2 regions of the Mesorhizobium sp. ISC15 genome follow, and region 1 is predicted to be linked to the other one. Evidence: predicted binding sites of a transcription regulator. Region 1 holds the regulator's gene; the other holds the start of a gene.
The links. The regulator PhoB, encoded in region 1, activates phosphate uptake and scavenging genes when phosphate is short. The targets are predictions, from matches to a motif close to TGTCATNNANCTGTCAT.
Positions count from the first base shown of each region.

Region 2: the regulator PhoB is predicted to act here: its motif matches at 4,041-4,057, upstream of ppk2 (polyphosphate kinase 2).

Region 1 is NZ_JAVSPX010000001.1:594,061-601,727, reverse strand. It holds gene pstC (phosphate ABC transporter permease subunit PstC) at 1-257, shown strand, start outside; gene pstA (phosphate ABC transporter permease PstA) at 250-1,863, shown strand; gene pstB (phosphate ABC transporter ATP-binding protein PstB) at 1,876-2,691, shown strand; gene phoU (phosphate signaling complex protein PhoU) at 2,728-3,435, shown strand; gene phoB (phosphate regulon transcriptional regulator PhoB) at 3,452-4,141, shown strand; gene RPG13_RS02955 (ROK family protein) at 4,176-5,423, opposite strand; gene xylF (D-xylose ABC transporter substrate-binding protein) at 5,692-6,732, shown strand; gene RPG13_RS02945 (sugar ABC transporter permease) at 6,878-7,667, shown strand, end outside.
Region 2 is NZ_JAVSPX010000001.1:3,746,116-3,753,782, reverse strand. It holds gene hemB (porphobilinogen synthase) at 1-891, shown strand, start outside; gene RPG13_RS17980 (nucleoside deaminase) at 1,085-1,558, shown strand; gene RPG13_RS34975 (transposase) at 1,582-1,770, opposite strand; gene RPG13_RS17975 (dihydrofolate reductase family protein) at 2,149-2,793, shown strand; gene ppk2 (polyphosphate kinase 2) at 3,032-3,952, opposite strand; gene RPG13_RS17965 (aldo/keto reductase) at 4,213-5,256, shown strand; gene RPG13_RS17960 (glycosyl transferase family 90) at 5,290-6,261, opposite strand; gene RPG13_RS17955 (hypothetical protein) at 6,466-6,624, shown strand; gene RPG13_RS17950 (DUF982 domain-containing protein) at 6,680-6,913, opposite strand; gene RPG13_RS17945 (GntR family transcriptional regulator) at 6,999-7,664, opposite strand.

The DNA of each region.
Region 1 (7,667 bases):
CAGTCAGCCGCGCAATCGGTGAAACAATGATCGTGGTCATGGCCGCGGGGCTGGCGGCAAATCTCACCGCCAACCCGCTCGAAGCGGTCACCACCGTGACGGTGCAGATCGTGACGCTGCTTGTGGGCGATCAGGAATTCGACAGCGCCAAGACGCTTGCAGCCTTCGCGCTCGGCCTGGTGCTGTTCTGCATCACGCTTACCCTCAACATCGTCGCTTTGCGCGTCGTCCAGAAATACCGAGAGCAATATGACTGATGCGATCTCGTCATTCGGTGCCGTCGGACGGCCGGTCAGTATTCATACCGACGACGCCGCGAAGGCGCGGCTAAAGGGTCGTTACCGTGCGGAAACATGGTTCAAATGGCTTGGCGCCGCAGCCGTCGCGTTGGCCGGCTTATTCCTTGTGCTGCTCCTGTCGACGATCGTCACGCAGGCGATCCCGGCGCTGCGGCAGAACTATCTGACGCTGCCGATCGATCTTTCGGCGGCCAAGGTCGACCCGGCGAAACTCGACGCCGTCAACTACGACGCCATCGCCCAGGAAGCGCTTACGGCAAAATTTCCGGATGTGACGAGCCGTCAGGACAAGCGCCTGCTGCGCGGACTGATTTCCACCGGCACAGGCGTGTTCCTGCGCAAAGATATCGCTGCTGATCCGGGGATGCTCGGAGGAACGGTGGACTACGCGGTTCCACTTGACGATTTTGCCGACCTTTATCTCAAGGGTTTGCTTGCCGACGTCGGTTCGGACGAGGCGATTTCGACAAGCGTCACGCCTTCGCAAAGCAGCGGCGACATCGATCTGACCTTCGGCGACGATGCCATGCTGGCGTTGGCGCGCGGCCATGGTGCGACCGAGGGCGAAAACGGCATGCTCACGCTGACGAGCGGCGCGTCGTCGCTGCTGGTCGCGTTCAATGGCGGCACGGTCAAGCTGACCGCGCTGTCGCCTGGGGCCAACGGAACGGCGGTCGCAAAGGGCACGGTGATCGAGGCGCTGGACAGCACGGCGCCAGCCGCGAGCGGCCAGGCATTCCTGCGGGTCATCGACACGCCGGAAGCATCGCGAAAGATTTCGGACAAGGTGATCGTCTGGCTCGATACGCTGAAGAGCGCCGGCCTGATCGAAAGCCGGTTCAACTCGATCTTCTTCTTCACCGGCGCAAGCCGCGAGCCGGAACTGGCCGGTATCTGGGGCGCGGTCGTCGGATCGTTCCTGACCATGATCGTAACGCTCGCCATCGCCTTCCCGATCGGCGTTTCGGCGGCGATCTATCTTGAGGAATTTGCGCCCAAGAACCGGCTGACGACGATCATCGAAGTGAATATCAACAATCTGGCGGCGGTGCCTTCGATCGTCTTCGGCCTGCTTGGACTTGCCGTATTCCTGAATTTCTTCGGCCTGCCGCGCTCGGCCCCGGTGGTCGGCGGCATGGTGCTGGCGCTGATGACCCTGCCGATCATCATTATCGCCTCACGCGCTTCGCTGCGCGCCGTGCCACCGTCGATCCGCGAGGCGGCGCTTGGCATCGGAGCGTCCAAGGTCCAGACCGTATTCCATCACGTCCTGCCGCTGGCGATGCCGGGTATCATGACCGGCACCATCCTCGGAATGGCGCATGCGCTGGGTGAAACCGCGCCGTTGCTGATGATCGGCATGGTCGCCTTCATCGTCGACATTCCCGGTGGCTTCACCGATCCCGCGACGATCCTGCCGGTGCAGATATTCATGTGGGCCGATTTTCCTGAAGCGGGGTTCCAGCAGAAGACTTCGGCGGCGATTTTGATTTTGCTGGTGTTTTTGGTCATCATGAATGCCATCGCGGTGATACTGCGCAGGCGCTTCGAGCGGCGCTGGTAAGGAGTAGAGGATATGAACATCATGACGGAAGCCAGCGTCGAGCAGAAACTGAGTAGCGGAACCAACGAGCCTTCGATCAAGATGAAGGGCGAAAAGGTCTCCGTTCATTACGGCGAGAAGCGAGCTCTGTTCGACGTGGATCTCGATGTCCGCGAGAACCAGGTGACGGCGTTGATCGGCCCATCGGGCTGCGGCAAGTCGACCTTTCTGCGTTGCTTGAATCGAATGAACGACACGATCGACATCGCGCGGGTAAGCGGCAAGATCACGCTCGACAACGAGGATGTCTACGACCCGAAAATCGATGTCGTCGAGCTGCGAGCTCGCGTCGGCATGGTGTTCCAGAAGCCGAACCCGTTTCCGAAGTCGATCTACGAAAACGTCGCCTACGGTCCGCGCATTCACGGTCTGGCCAGGAGCAAGGCGGAGTTGGACGGCATCGTCGAATCGAGCCTGAAGAAGGCCGGCCTGTTCAACGAGGTCAAGGATCGCCTGCTCGAGTCGGGCACTGGCCTTTCCGGTGGCCAGCAGCAGCGTCTGTGCATTGCGCGCGCCATCGCTGTGTCGCCGGAAGTGATCCTGATGGACGAGCCTTGTTCGGCGCTCGATCCGATCGCCACCGCCCGTGTCGAGGAACTGATTGACGAACTGCGCCAGAACTACACGATCGTCATCGTCACCCATTCGATGCAGCAGGCAGCGCGTGTGTCGCAACGCACGGCGATGTTCCATCTCGGCTATCTGGTCGAGGAGGGCGCGACCGACAAGATGTTCACCAACCCCGACGACAAGCGCACCCAGGACTACATCACCGGCCGGTTCGGCTAAGCGGTCCGGCTAATTTTCGAGCACGAGGACAGTATCATGGGTGAACATACCGTCGCATCTTTCGACGAGGAATTGGAGCACATCGACAGGCTGATCCGCGACATGGACGAGCTCGCCGCCGCGATGGTCGCAGCGTCGATCCGCGCGTTGCTTGCGTCAGATAATGCGATGGCGCAGCGCGTCGTCTCGGATGACGCCATCATGGATGCGCGGCAGCGCGAACTCGACGACAGCGCGATCACGCTGATCGCCAAGCGGCAGCCGATGGCGCAAGATCTGCGCGCCGTGGTTGGCGCAATCCGGATGGCCGGCGATCTCGAGCGCATCGGCGACCTGGCCAAGAACATAGCCAAGCGGGTCAGCGCCGTCGGGCAGAGCGCCACGCCGCGTAATCTCTCGCACGGTATCGACGCGATGGCGGATCTCGTTCTCGAGCAGCTCCGCGGCGTGGTCGAGCACTATGTGTCGCGCAACGCCGGCGCGTTGAAAGAGCTGCGCGCCGCCGACGAGAAGATCGACGTGAAATACACGGCGGTTTTTCGCGAACTCCTGACCTACATGATGGAGGACCCGCGCAACATCACCGCCTGCACGCATCTTCTGTTCTGCGCCAAGAATCTCGAGCGTATCGGCGATCATGTCACCAACATCGCCGAAAACGCCTACTATGTCGTGACCGGGCAGCAATTGCCGGCGGATCGACCGAAGCTCGACGAAACGACGATGTCGGCGTCGGCGACATGACAGGGGTAACCGGCCGATGATCGCGCCGCGCATCATGGTGGTGGAGGACGAAGAGCCGCTGGGCGTCCTCCTTCGCTACAATCTGGAATCCGAAGGCTATCAGGTCGAGGTGGTGACGCGCGGCGACGAGGCCGAAATCCGGCTTCAGGAAAACGTGCCCGATCTTCTGGTGCTCGACTGGATGGTGCCGGCGGTTTCGGGCATCGAGCTTTGCCGTCGCCTTCGGGTGCGTCCCGAAACCGAGCGGCTGCCGATCATCATGCTGACCGCGCGCGGCGAGGAAAGCGACCGGGTGCGCGGCCTCTCGACCGGGGCCGACGACTATCTGGTCAAGCCGTTCTCGACACCGGAATTCATGGCCAGGGTCAAGGCGCTGCTGCGCCGCGCCAAGCCCGAAGTGCTGTCCAGCGTGCTGAAGGTCGGTGACATCATGCTCGATCGCGAATCGCACAGGGTCTATCGCAAGAAGAGCGAGATCCGGCTCGGGCCGACCGAATTCCGGCTGCTCGAATTCATGATGCGGCACCCGGGTCGGGTGTTCTCGCGCAGCCAGTTGCTCGACAATGTCTGGGGCGAGACGATCTACATCGACGAGCGCACGGTGGACGTCCATGTCGGCCGGCTGCGCAAGGCGGTCAACAATGGCCGCATGCCCGATGTCATCCGCACCATCCGCGGCGCGGGCTATGCGATCAGGGAAGACTGAACAGACTGCCTGAATTCAAGCTGCGTTCTTCCATTCAGGCCACGTGCTTCCTGGCCGTGCCGGACTTCCCTTGCGCGCCCGGCGCGAAAATCTCCTGGTCGACGAAGCTCAGCGCTCGCATGGCGCAGCCTTCGCGGATCAGCGGCAGCTCGTTCGGCTCGGTGTCGAAGGAAATCGAACCCGAATGCTGACCGCCGGCGGTCTGAGCGATGGCCTCGCGCAGGGCCGGCTCGATCAGGTCGAAGGCGGCAGCGCTGGCGCCGACCATGGCGACCGGCGCCGGATCGATCAACGCGAACAGGCTGCCAAGCCCGAAGCCGAGCGCTTCGCCGGCCTTGCGGTAGGCTTCGCGCTCGGGTCCGTCCGTCTGGCGCGCCCGGGCCGCCAGTGCCCGCATCTCGGCGTCGCTGACATCGGCGACCGGCTCGGCGTTCTCGCTCAACTGCCTTGCATTGCGCCAGATGGCGTAGTTGCCGGCATAGGCCTCGACGCAGCCGCGCCGCCCGCAGCGGCAAAGCGCGCCGCCCGGCCGGTGGATCATGTGGCCGAATTCGCCGCCTGAGGAATGGGTGCCGGTGAACAGTTCGCCCTTCAGCACCAGCCCCATGCCGATGCCGTGGGAGAGCAGGATGGCGATGAAATCGTCGCGGTAGCGATCCGGGTCGCGCCAGCGCAGCGCCACGGCCATCATGTTGCAGTCGTTCTCCATGATGGCCGGGATGCCGAACTCACGTTCCAGAATGTCGGCGAAGGCAATGTTCGTCTGCGGCGTGATCGGCGACCACAACATGGCGCGCGCATGGGAATCGGTGATGCCCTGGATCGCCAGCGCGATGCGGGCGACGCTTTGGACATCGAGATCGGGATCTTCGAGCCGGCGCCGGACGATGGCGACACATTCGTCGATCAGCTCGTCGCGCGACATGGTCAGCGTGTCCAGCCGGCGCTGTTCCTCGGCGACCACTTGTCCGGCATAATCGATGACGGCGACCGAAAGGAAATTCAGCGACAACACGACGGCCAACACCGCTGCCGCTTCCGGATTGAGGCTAAGGCCGACCTGCGGCCGGCCGCGTTTCAGCGAAACGGTCTCGCTCGCTTTGCTCTCGGTCAGGATGCCTTCCTGGATGAGGTCGGAAGAGATCGCCGATATGGTCGAATGGCTGAGGCCGGTGGTCGCGGCGATCTCGGTTCGCGACGGCTGGCCTGCCCGGCGTACGGCCGAAATCACCATCGCCCGGTTGCGCCGACGCAAATCGTCATGACGGATTCCAACCGACATTCTTTTGCTTCCTCCCTCTTGCCGCGGCCGCTCATGAACCGGAAGCCGTCGGTAGCGTCCGACAAATACTGGCAGAAGCAGAAGGCCCTGTCATTGTTTATTCCGGGGCTCGAAAAAAGTCGGCAGGGACATCAAAATCCATCAGAATTGATGTTGACAGCGCTTCGGCGTTGGACCAGTATTTTTTCGAGGCTCGAAAAAATAGAGCCTTTGTGCCGGCCTTCGGGCCAGTTTGGTCGCGCCGTATCGCGGCGCAGGGAGGACTATCATGAAGAGATTCGCAGCCGCCATCCTGGCGGGGGTCGCCATGTCGCTGACGCTCGCGTCGGTCGCACAGGCGAAGGACAAGGTCATTGGCGTTTCGTGGTCGAACTTCCAGGAAGAGCGCTGGAAGACCGACGAAGCCGCCATGAAGACGGCGATCGAGGCTGCCGGCGACAAGTATATTTCCGCCGATGCGCAGTCCAATCCCGGCAAGCAGCTGACCGATGTCGAGAGCTTGATCTCGCAGGGCGCCAACGCGCTGATCATCCTTGCGCAAGATGCGTCGGCCATCGGGCCGGCGGTGCAAAAGGCGCTGGACGAAGGCATTCCGGTCGTCGGCTATGACCGGTTGATCGAGAACAAGGACGTGTTCTATCTGACCTTCGACAACCAGGAAGTCGGCCGCATGCAGGCCCGCGAAGTGTTCAAGGTGGCGCCGGAAGGCAACTACGTCTTCATCAAGGGCTCGGGCGCCGATCCGAATGCCGATTTCCTGTTCGCCGGCTCCATGGAAGTGCTCAAGGATGCCATCGACAGCGGCAAGATCAAAAATGTCGGCGAGGCGTATACCGACGGCTGGCTTCCCGCCAACGCCCAGAAGAACATGGAACAGTTCCTGACCGCCAACGACAACAAGGTCGATGCGGTGGTTGCCGCCAATGACGGCACTGCCGGTGGCGTCGTCGCGGCGCTGACGGCGCAAGGCTTGGCCGGATCCGTCCCGGTGTCCGGCCAGGACGGCGACCATGCAGCGCTGAACCGCATTGCGCTCGGCACACAGACCGTATCGGTGTGGAAGGACGCGCGAGAGCTCGGCAAGAACGCCGCCGAGATCGCCTCGCAGCTTGCCGACGGCAAGCAGATGACCGACATTGCGGGCGTCAAGGACTTCACCACGCCGGGCGGCAATGCCGTCAAGTCGCTGTTCCTGACGCCGATTGCCATCACCAAGGACAATCTCAACGTCGTCATTGACGCCGGCTGGATCAAGAAGGACGAAGTCTGCGCGGGTGTCGCCGCGGGCAGCGTTGCGGCCTGCAACTGATCTGGATCATTTCGCAAGGAAACGAACGCCGCGGCTGTCAGGCCGCGGCGTTTTTCGAGAGGCTTTCCGCTTCAAATGACCGTGGAAAGCAAATAGCATTCTGTTCCGGCATCCGCGCCAGACGGCAACCCGGTCGGAGGACATCATGACCGACACGGCATCCAACCCACCGGTCGCCCACACGGCCGAAGACCGGGCGCGCGAATCCGAGCTCAGCGCCATCGGACGGTTCCTCAAGGCAACCGAGCTCGATATACGCATGCTCGGCATGGTCGGCGCTCTGCTGGTCATCTGGGTTGGAATTCACATCCTGTCGGGTGGGCTTTTCCTCACGCCGCGCAATCTCTGGAACCTGTCGGTGCAGACCTCCTCGGTGGCGATCATGGCGACCGGCATGGTGCTGGTCATCGTGATGCGCAACATCGATCTTTCGGTGGGCTCCGTCGAAGGCGTGATCGGCATGGTGATGGGCGTGGCGCAGGCCGAATTCCTGATCCGCGTCATGGGGCTCCAGGTGGGAAATCCCTGGATATGGATTATCGCATTGGCTGCCGGTGTGGTGCTCGGCCTCATGATAGGCGCGCTCCAGGGCTTCATCATCGCTTATCTCGAGGTTCCGGCCTTCATCGTGACGCTGGGCGGCTTGCTGATCTGGCGTGGCATGGCGTGGCTGATGACGAGCGGGCGCACCGTCGCGCCGCTCGACGCCACCTTCCAGCTCATGGGTGGCGGGCCGCGTGGCTCGATCGGGGCAACCGCAAGCTGGATCGTCGGCGTTCTCGCCTGTGCGGCCGTCGCTTTCATGCTGCTCAACGGCCGGTCGCAGCGCAAGCGGTTCAAGTTTCCGCTGCGTCCTGTCTGGGCGGAGAGCTTGCTTGGTGTTGTCGCCTGCGCCGCCATCCTCGGCGCCGTGTGGATCGCCAATTCCTATCCCT
Region 2 (7,667 bases), 3.2 Mb from region 1:
ATCTGGCCGATCTTCGTCGTCGATGGGAAAAATATCCGCGAACCGATCGCCGCCATGCCCGGCGTCTTCCGCCTGTCGCTCGACCTTGCCGTCAAGGAGGCCGAGTTCGCGGCAAAGCTCGGCATTCCGGCGATCGCAACCTTCCCCAATGTCGAGCTCGGCCTGCGCGACCAGACCGGCTCGCACATCCTCGATCCGGAAAACGTCATCAACCGCGCTACGCGCGCCATCAAGCACGCGGTGCCCGAAATCGGCATCATCACCGACGCGGCGCTCGATCCCTTCACCTCGCACGGCCATGACGGCATCTTGCGCGACGGCATCATCGTCAACGATGAGACGGTGGAACAGGTGACGGCGGCGGCCGTCATCCAGGCGGCGGCCGGCGCCGATATCATTGCGCCTTCCGACATGATGGACGGCCGCATCGGCGCCATCCGCGATGCGCTCGACGCCAATGGTTTTCAGGATGTGGCGATCATGTCCTACGCGACGAAATTCGCCTCCGCCTTCTACGGACCCTATCGCGAGGCGGTCGGCACCGCCGGCCTGCTCAAGGGCGACAAGAAGACCTATTATCTCGATCACGCCAATTCCGACGAGGCCGTGCGCGAGGCCGAGCAGGATCTCGCCGAGGGCGCCGACATGCTGATGGTCAAGCCCGGCCTGCCCTATCTCGACATCATTCGCAGGCTGAAGGACGAATTCCGGATGCCGACCTTCGCCTATCAGGTGTCGGGCGAATATTCGATGATCAAGGCGGCTGCCGCCAATGGCTGGATCGACGGCGACAAGGCGATGCTGGAATCGCTTCTCGCCTTCAAGCGCGCCGGCTGCGACGGGATCCTCACCTATTTCGCGCCCGAAGTGGCGGCGATGCTGAAGGGGTAGGCACTCGCAATCATCACCACACGCGACAGCCTTCATCCTATGTTGAAGGCCGAGATCAAACAGTCGGCCGTGCGCATAGCCAGAAGATGACGGTTGCGGCGATGCAGATCGCCTAACTGAATCTGATCTGCAGCCCTTGGAAATCCCTCCGATTCAAGACAATCATCCCACTCTAGCTTTTTGGGAGACTCTGATGGAAAGCCACGAGCCGTTTTTACGCGAGGCAATTGCGCTCTCGAAATCCGCAATGGAACGCGGCGACGAACCGTTTGGCTCGGTGCTGGTGAGGGACGGCGAAGTAATCCTGCGCGCCGAAAACAGCGTCTTCACCGGCCACGATATGACGAACCACGCCGAGATGAACCTGGTTAAACTAGCGGCGCAGCACTACGACGCTGCTTTTCTCGCTGACTGCACGCTCTACACCAGCACCGAGCCGTGCGCGATGTGCTCCGGGGCGATTTACTGGTCGGGCATCGGGCGTATGGTGTTTGCGTGCTCCGAAGCGCGGCTGGGCGAGATCGCTGGGATCGGGTTGAACGTGCCGAGCCGGGCGGTGTTGCAGACCGGCGCGCGCATCGTCACTGTGGTTGGCCCGACGAACCTCGAAGACGAAGCCGCCGAAGTCCACCAGGAATTCTGGCCAAAGCATCTGGGCAAGGCTTAGAGCCTCGGCTCAGGACGCTCTGATTAGAGCGAGAAGATGACGGTTGCGGCGATGCAGATCGCCGAGAAGAAGTTATGCGCGCATCGGTCGTATCGGGTTGCAATGCGCCGCCGGTCTTTGAGCTTGGCGAAGAGGTTCTCGACCTTGTGGCGCTGGCGATAGAGTGCCCTGTCGTAGGGATATGGGACTTTCCGACTTCGGCTCGACGGGATGCTAAGGCTCGATGCCTTTGTTCCACAAAGCCTCGCGAAATGGCGCTGTCATAACCGCGATCCGCAATCAGGGCTTTGGCAGGGCGGCAGGGCATCGAGAACCATGCGTGCCCCTTTGTGGCCGCTCATCTGCCCCCGTAGGCCTGCAGCGCATCCTTCCATTGCAGGCCATGCTTGATGACGTAAACGCATCCTCGAGGCATCGCGGCGCAAGCAACTGCTGCTGCAACCACCCGTCTTGGCTGCGGTCCTGACGCGGCTGGCCCAAACAAGCCGCTCATCGCTCGGCGGAGATTTCAAAATACCGCTTGCAAAATGCAATCAGTATAGCTAAAAGCAACTGCTTGCATTTCACAACTGGTCTCGAGGGAGGTACTCATGTCCAAGCTTCGCGTCAACGCTTTCACCCTGTCAATCGACGGCTATGGCGCCGGTCCCGACCAGGACCTGAAAGAGCCGCTGGGCGTAGGTGGGGAAGCCCTGCACAACTGGATGTTCGGCACCCGGACCTTCCGCAACATGTCTGGCGACGATCGCGGGACCACAGACACGGACGACGGGTTCGTGGCGCGCAGCTTCGAAAATGTCGGGGCGTGGATAATGGGCCGCAACATGTTCGGGCCGATCCGCGGCGAGTGGCCGGATGAAAGCTGGAAAGGCTGGTGGGGAGACAATCCACCCTACCATGTGCCGGTCTTCGTGCTCACCCACCATCCGCGGAATCCCATCGTCATGGCGGGCGGCACGACCTTCTATTTCGTGACCGACGGTATCCACTCAGCGCTGGAAAAGGCGAAAGCAGCGGCTGATGGCAAGGATGTCCGGCTCGGCGGTGGTGTCGCCACGATCCGGCAATATCTCAGGGAAAAGCTCATCGACGACATGCATCTGGCGATATCGCCGATGCTGCTCGGCTCCGGCGAGAACCTTTTTGCCGGCATCGACATGCTCAAGCTCGGCTACCGGTGCAGCGAGCAGGTCGCGACGCCGAATGCCACGCACGTCATCATCAAGCGCGCGTAGTCTCACTGAGGCGCAGCCCTCTGCGCCGCGATCCTTCGCGCCCCCTCTGTCCTGCCGGACATCTCCCCCACACGGGGGGAGATCGGATGTCGCGCCGGCTTTCGCCAATCATCAGCGTTGCAAGATTGGCACCGTCGGCGACGCTGCCAATCTCCCCCCTCGTGGGGGAGATGTCCGGCAGGACAGAGGGGGGCGCGAAGGAATGCCGCCCGTCCGGGTCTTTAGCAGTCCCAGATGATCAATACTTCTCCGGCACGTACAGCTCGCGCGGCAGCACCTGGCGCTCGTATTCGGGATTGAAGACGCGGTCGGGCAGCGTGATCTCTTCGTGCGGCACCTCCTCATAAGGCATCTGCTTGAGGAGATGATCGATGCAGTTCAGCCGCGCCCGCTTCTTGTCGTTACCCTCGACGATGAACCAAGGAGCTTCGGGAATGTTGGTGCGGGCGAACGTTTCTTCCTTGGCCTTGGTGTACTGCTCCCAGCGCACGCGCGACTGCAGGTCCATCGGCGAGAGCTTCCACTGCTTCATCGGATCATGGATGCGCATCTGGAAGCGCATCTGCTGCTCCTCGTCGGTGATGGAGAACCAGTATTTGACCAGCGTGACGCCGGAACGGACGAGCATGCGCTCGAACTCCGGCACGTCGCGGAAGAACTCCTCGACCTGATCCGGTTCGGCAAATCCCATCACCCTTTCGACGCCGGAGCGGTTGTACCATGAGCGGTCGAACAGCACGATCTCGCCGCCTGCCGGCAGATGCGGGACGTAGCGCTGGAAATACCATTGCGATTTCTCGCGCTCGGTCGGTGCCGGCAGTGCTACGACGCGGCAGATGCGCGGATTGAGCCGCTGGGTGATGCGCTTGATGACGCCACCCTTGCCGGCCGAGTCGCGGCCCTCGAAAACCACCACCAGCTTCTTCTTGTGGTAAGCCACCCAGGACTGCAGCTTGATCAATTCGGATTGCAGCGTGATCAGGTCGCGAAAATACTGCATGCGATCCATCGAGGGCGGATGCGCGTTCTTGTAGATCTTGGCGATTTCCAGCGACAGCGCGGGTTCCGACATTTCCAGCTCGTAGTCTTCGTCGAGCGTGTCGGCTAGCTCCGCTTCCAGCCAATCCCTGGCAGGAGAATTCTGTTTTGCTTCGGTCATTTATGCTGCTCCGCGTGCACGCCCGTGTCGGCGTCCGGCCTGCCGGCCGAGATCGAACACCTTGAGCCGACTTGCATACAGGCCGGCAATGACGGTTTTATTGCAGTCGGCTCGTGCGCCGGTCACCCAAATCCGTAAGATGTGATCGATCCGCCCTCCATGGGATGGGCGACAAGCCGCGCGACTTGTCCTACAAATGCCAGGCTCCTTCGGGCAGCCTTCGAAGCACCGCCTTCTCAACGCAATTGCGAGGATCTGACATGGAGTACCGCACTCTCGGCCGTTCCGGGCTGAAGGTTTCGACGCTGACCATGGGCACCATGACCTTTGGCGGCGCCGGCGCGTTTTCGGCGGTCGGAAAGACCGATCTCGACGAGGCGCGCCGGATGATCGACCTCTGCATCGATTCCGGCATCAATCTCATCGACACCGCCAACGTCTATTCGAACGGGCTTTCGGAAGAGATCATCGGCGAAGCGCTCGGCGGCAAACGCAAGGGCGATGTGCTGATCGCCTCCAAGGCGCGCATGCGGATCGGCGATGGCCCCAACGACGAAGGGCTGTCGCGCTACCATCTGATCCGCGAGTGCGAGAAAAGCCTGAAGCGCCTCAGGACCGATGTCATCGACATCTATTTCCTGCACGAATGGGACGGCACGACGCCGCTCGAGGAGACCATCGCCGCGCTCGACACGCTCGTCAGCCAGGGCAAGGTCCGCTATGTCGGCTGTTCCAACTATTCCGGCTGGCAAGTGATGAAGGCACTGGGGATCAGCGATCGCCAGCACCAGCCGCGCTTCGTCACCCAGCAGATCCACTACACGCTGGAAGCGCGCGAAGCCGAATATGAATTGTTGCCGATCTCGGTCGATCAGGGGCTTGGCGTGCTGGTGTGGAGCCCGCTTGCCGGTGGATTGCTGTCCGGCAAATATCACCGCGACCAGGCCACCTCCCGTCAGCTCAGCGGCTGGAAAGAACCGCCGATCCGCGACGAGGACCGGCTGTGGCGGATCGTCGACGTGCTTGCCTATATCGGCAAGAACCATGGCGTGTCGGCAGCACAGGTGGCGCTTGCCTGGCTGCTCGGCCGGCCGGCCGTTAGCTCGCTGGTCATCGGCGGCCGGACCGAAGCGCAGTTCAAGGACAATATCGCCGCCGCCAGCCTGGTTCTGACCAGCGATGAGCGCGCACGCCTGGACGCTGTGAGCAGGCCTCCTGTTCTCTACCCCTATTGGCACCAGCAGTTCACCGCAAAAGACCGGTTCGGTCCGGCCGATCTGGTCCTCGACCGGGATGCTATCTGACAGGGTCCGGATCAGGTCGAAGATCGCCGCGGGCTAGCCCGAGATAAAACGCCAGACCTCGGGATCAGGCTCGATCTGGCCGCTGAGCACGAAATATTTGTAGAGCACGAGCAAGCAGATCGCCTGCTCGGCCCGCTCATCGGCGAACTTGCGGCAATAGGCGTTGGCCGCGGCAACGATGCGTTCGGCCTCAGGCGGATGCTTCTCGAGGTGCTGCACCCGCTCGGCGAGGTCCGAGAAATCCGGTTCGAGCGGCACATAGTGGACACCAGCCACGAGTTCGCTTTCGCCGAACCATGTCTCGTATGTCGGCGGCGGCATCAGGCACAGCGAATTCGAACTCATGATCCATTTGAGGTTGGTCGCCACATCGTTGCCCTCGAGCGAAATGATGTAGCGGTAGCGCCGCTGCTGATCGATGCTCAGATAAGGCTTGCGATATTCCGGCGCTGCCGTCGGTTTGGGCGTGCCGACGTCGCAAAAGGGCAGATCGCGCGCGGCCTCCAGAAGCAAGGTCCGTATCGGATTGTTGAGCTCGCCGCGCCAGACGGCGACCGGAAGCTTGTCCGCGAAGGCAACATCGTCGGCGGGCATGTGGAAGTGGCGGAACTTGTTGAGCTTGAACAGGACCCCGTTCCTGTTGTCGCCGGCGATCGGCCGATCCTTGACGATCGACGGCATCGCAGGCACCTCGATGACGTCGCCGAATTCGAGGTCGATGCGCAAATCGGGATCGAAATAGCGGGTGAATTCCTTCAGGTCGTAGTAATACATGCTCCGGTCTGTCGGCAGCCGGCTGACCGGCACGGCATCGGCGCTCGGCGCGAAAGCGTCCTGCAGCCTGTTGTAATAGTTGAGACGCGCGCGGATCGACCCGTCCGAAAGCCTGGCCCGATCGAGCAGCCCGGCGAGCCTGCGGCGGAACAGCGCCTGCGGCGCGATATCGCGCATGGCATTGCGCGCATAGTAGAATAGCTTCTGTGCGTTTCTTTGAAGCGTGGCCATCGGTCACTTGGTAAAAACAGGTGAGCTTGTTATTTGTACCCCGGTCTCTCCTACACCATTGTGCCAGCCATCTTGCAAGCCCGGAACCGCGTGCAGCCGGCTTGCCGGCTATGTATGGAGCCGATCGGCCTTTGCGGTGTTGTGTTTGCAGCCCAATGCTCCTAGGCAGGGCTAACAACCTTCAGCATTGCGAAAGGAAGAGATATGGCGCGAGCACCGAATTACGGCCAAGAACGCAAGGAACGCGACCGGCAGAAGGCCGCCAAGAAGGCGGAAAAGCAGGCGGCCAAGGTCGCAGCCAAGGAACGTTCGAAGCCCGAGGACGAGACCACCTCCGAGACCGAAACGGAAACTGCAGAGTAAACGGCGTCCGGCCCGCGAGGCGGATCGGATTTGGCCTAGGAATCCCGCTGCGTCTTCAGGCCGGCGCCTTGTCGCTGACGAAAACGTTCACTTCGCGCGCGGCGGCTATGAAGGCGCGCCTCGCGATCATGGCCGGTTTGTCGCCGGCCAACGCATCATGGCAGGCCTGCAGCGCTTCGCGATGCTTTGGACTGCGCTTGCCGGGCCAGTTGTTGAGGAGGTAATCGGAAGCCTCGCGGGCCGTACGCAAGAGCTGAGTGGTTCCCTCCGCGCCCGACTTGACGGTCACGGGTGTTTCAAATCGGTTGTTTTCCATCGCCGCTCTTACGCCATCGGCGCCCGCGAAGCGAGGGCGAAAGTGGTTGCCTCGGCAATCAGGCCGCGACGACGGCAAATCCCCTGGCACGCAGGCCGCGCCGGTCGTTGTGCAGCGATGTCACCAGCCGGTCGCGGCTGCCGACGATATGGGCCGAAAGCCGACGTGCCGCCTCATCGGCTTCGCCAGCCCGCACCGCTGCCAGAATGGCATGGTGCTCGGCCCAGGCGCGGCCGAGTGCCGCCTCGTCGCGCACCTCCAGCCAACGGGCGCGCGACAGGCGCGTCATGGCATCGCGGACCGCCCTGAACAGGAACTCGTTGCCGGACAGGCGTGCCAGCTCGATGTGAAAATCCATGCCGACGCGGTGCCATTCCTCGCGCGGGGTGCCGGCGTCGCAGGAGTTCAGCATCGCCTCGATGATTTCGACGGCGGTCCTGTCCTCCAAGGCACAAGTCAGCCTGACGGCCGCGACCTCGACCGCCTCGCGGTACACGGCGATCTGCTCGAGCTCGGCGAGGTTGATGGGCGACACCGTCCAGCCGCGCCCGTCGCGGCAGACCAGACCTTCCGTTTCGAGCCGCAGTAATGCTGCCCTGACCGGCGTGCGCGACGCGCCGAAGCGGCTTTCGATCCAGCGTTCCGTCAGCCGCTCGCCCGGACCGACCTCGAGGCCGAGGATCATCTCGCGAAGCCCAATTTCAACATTCTGCATCTGCGACATTGC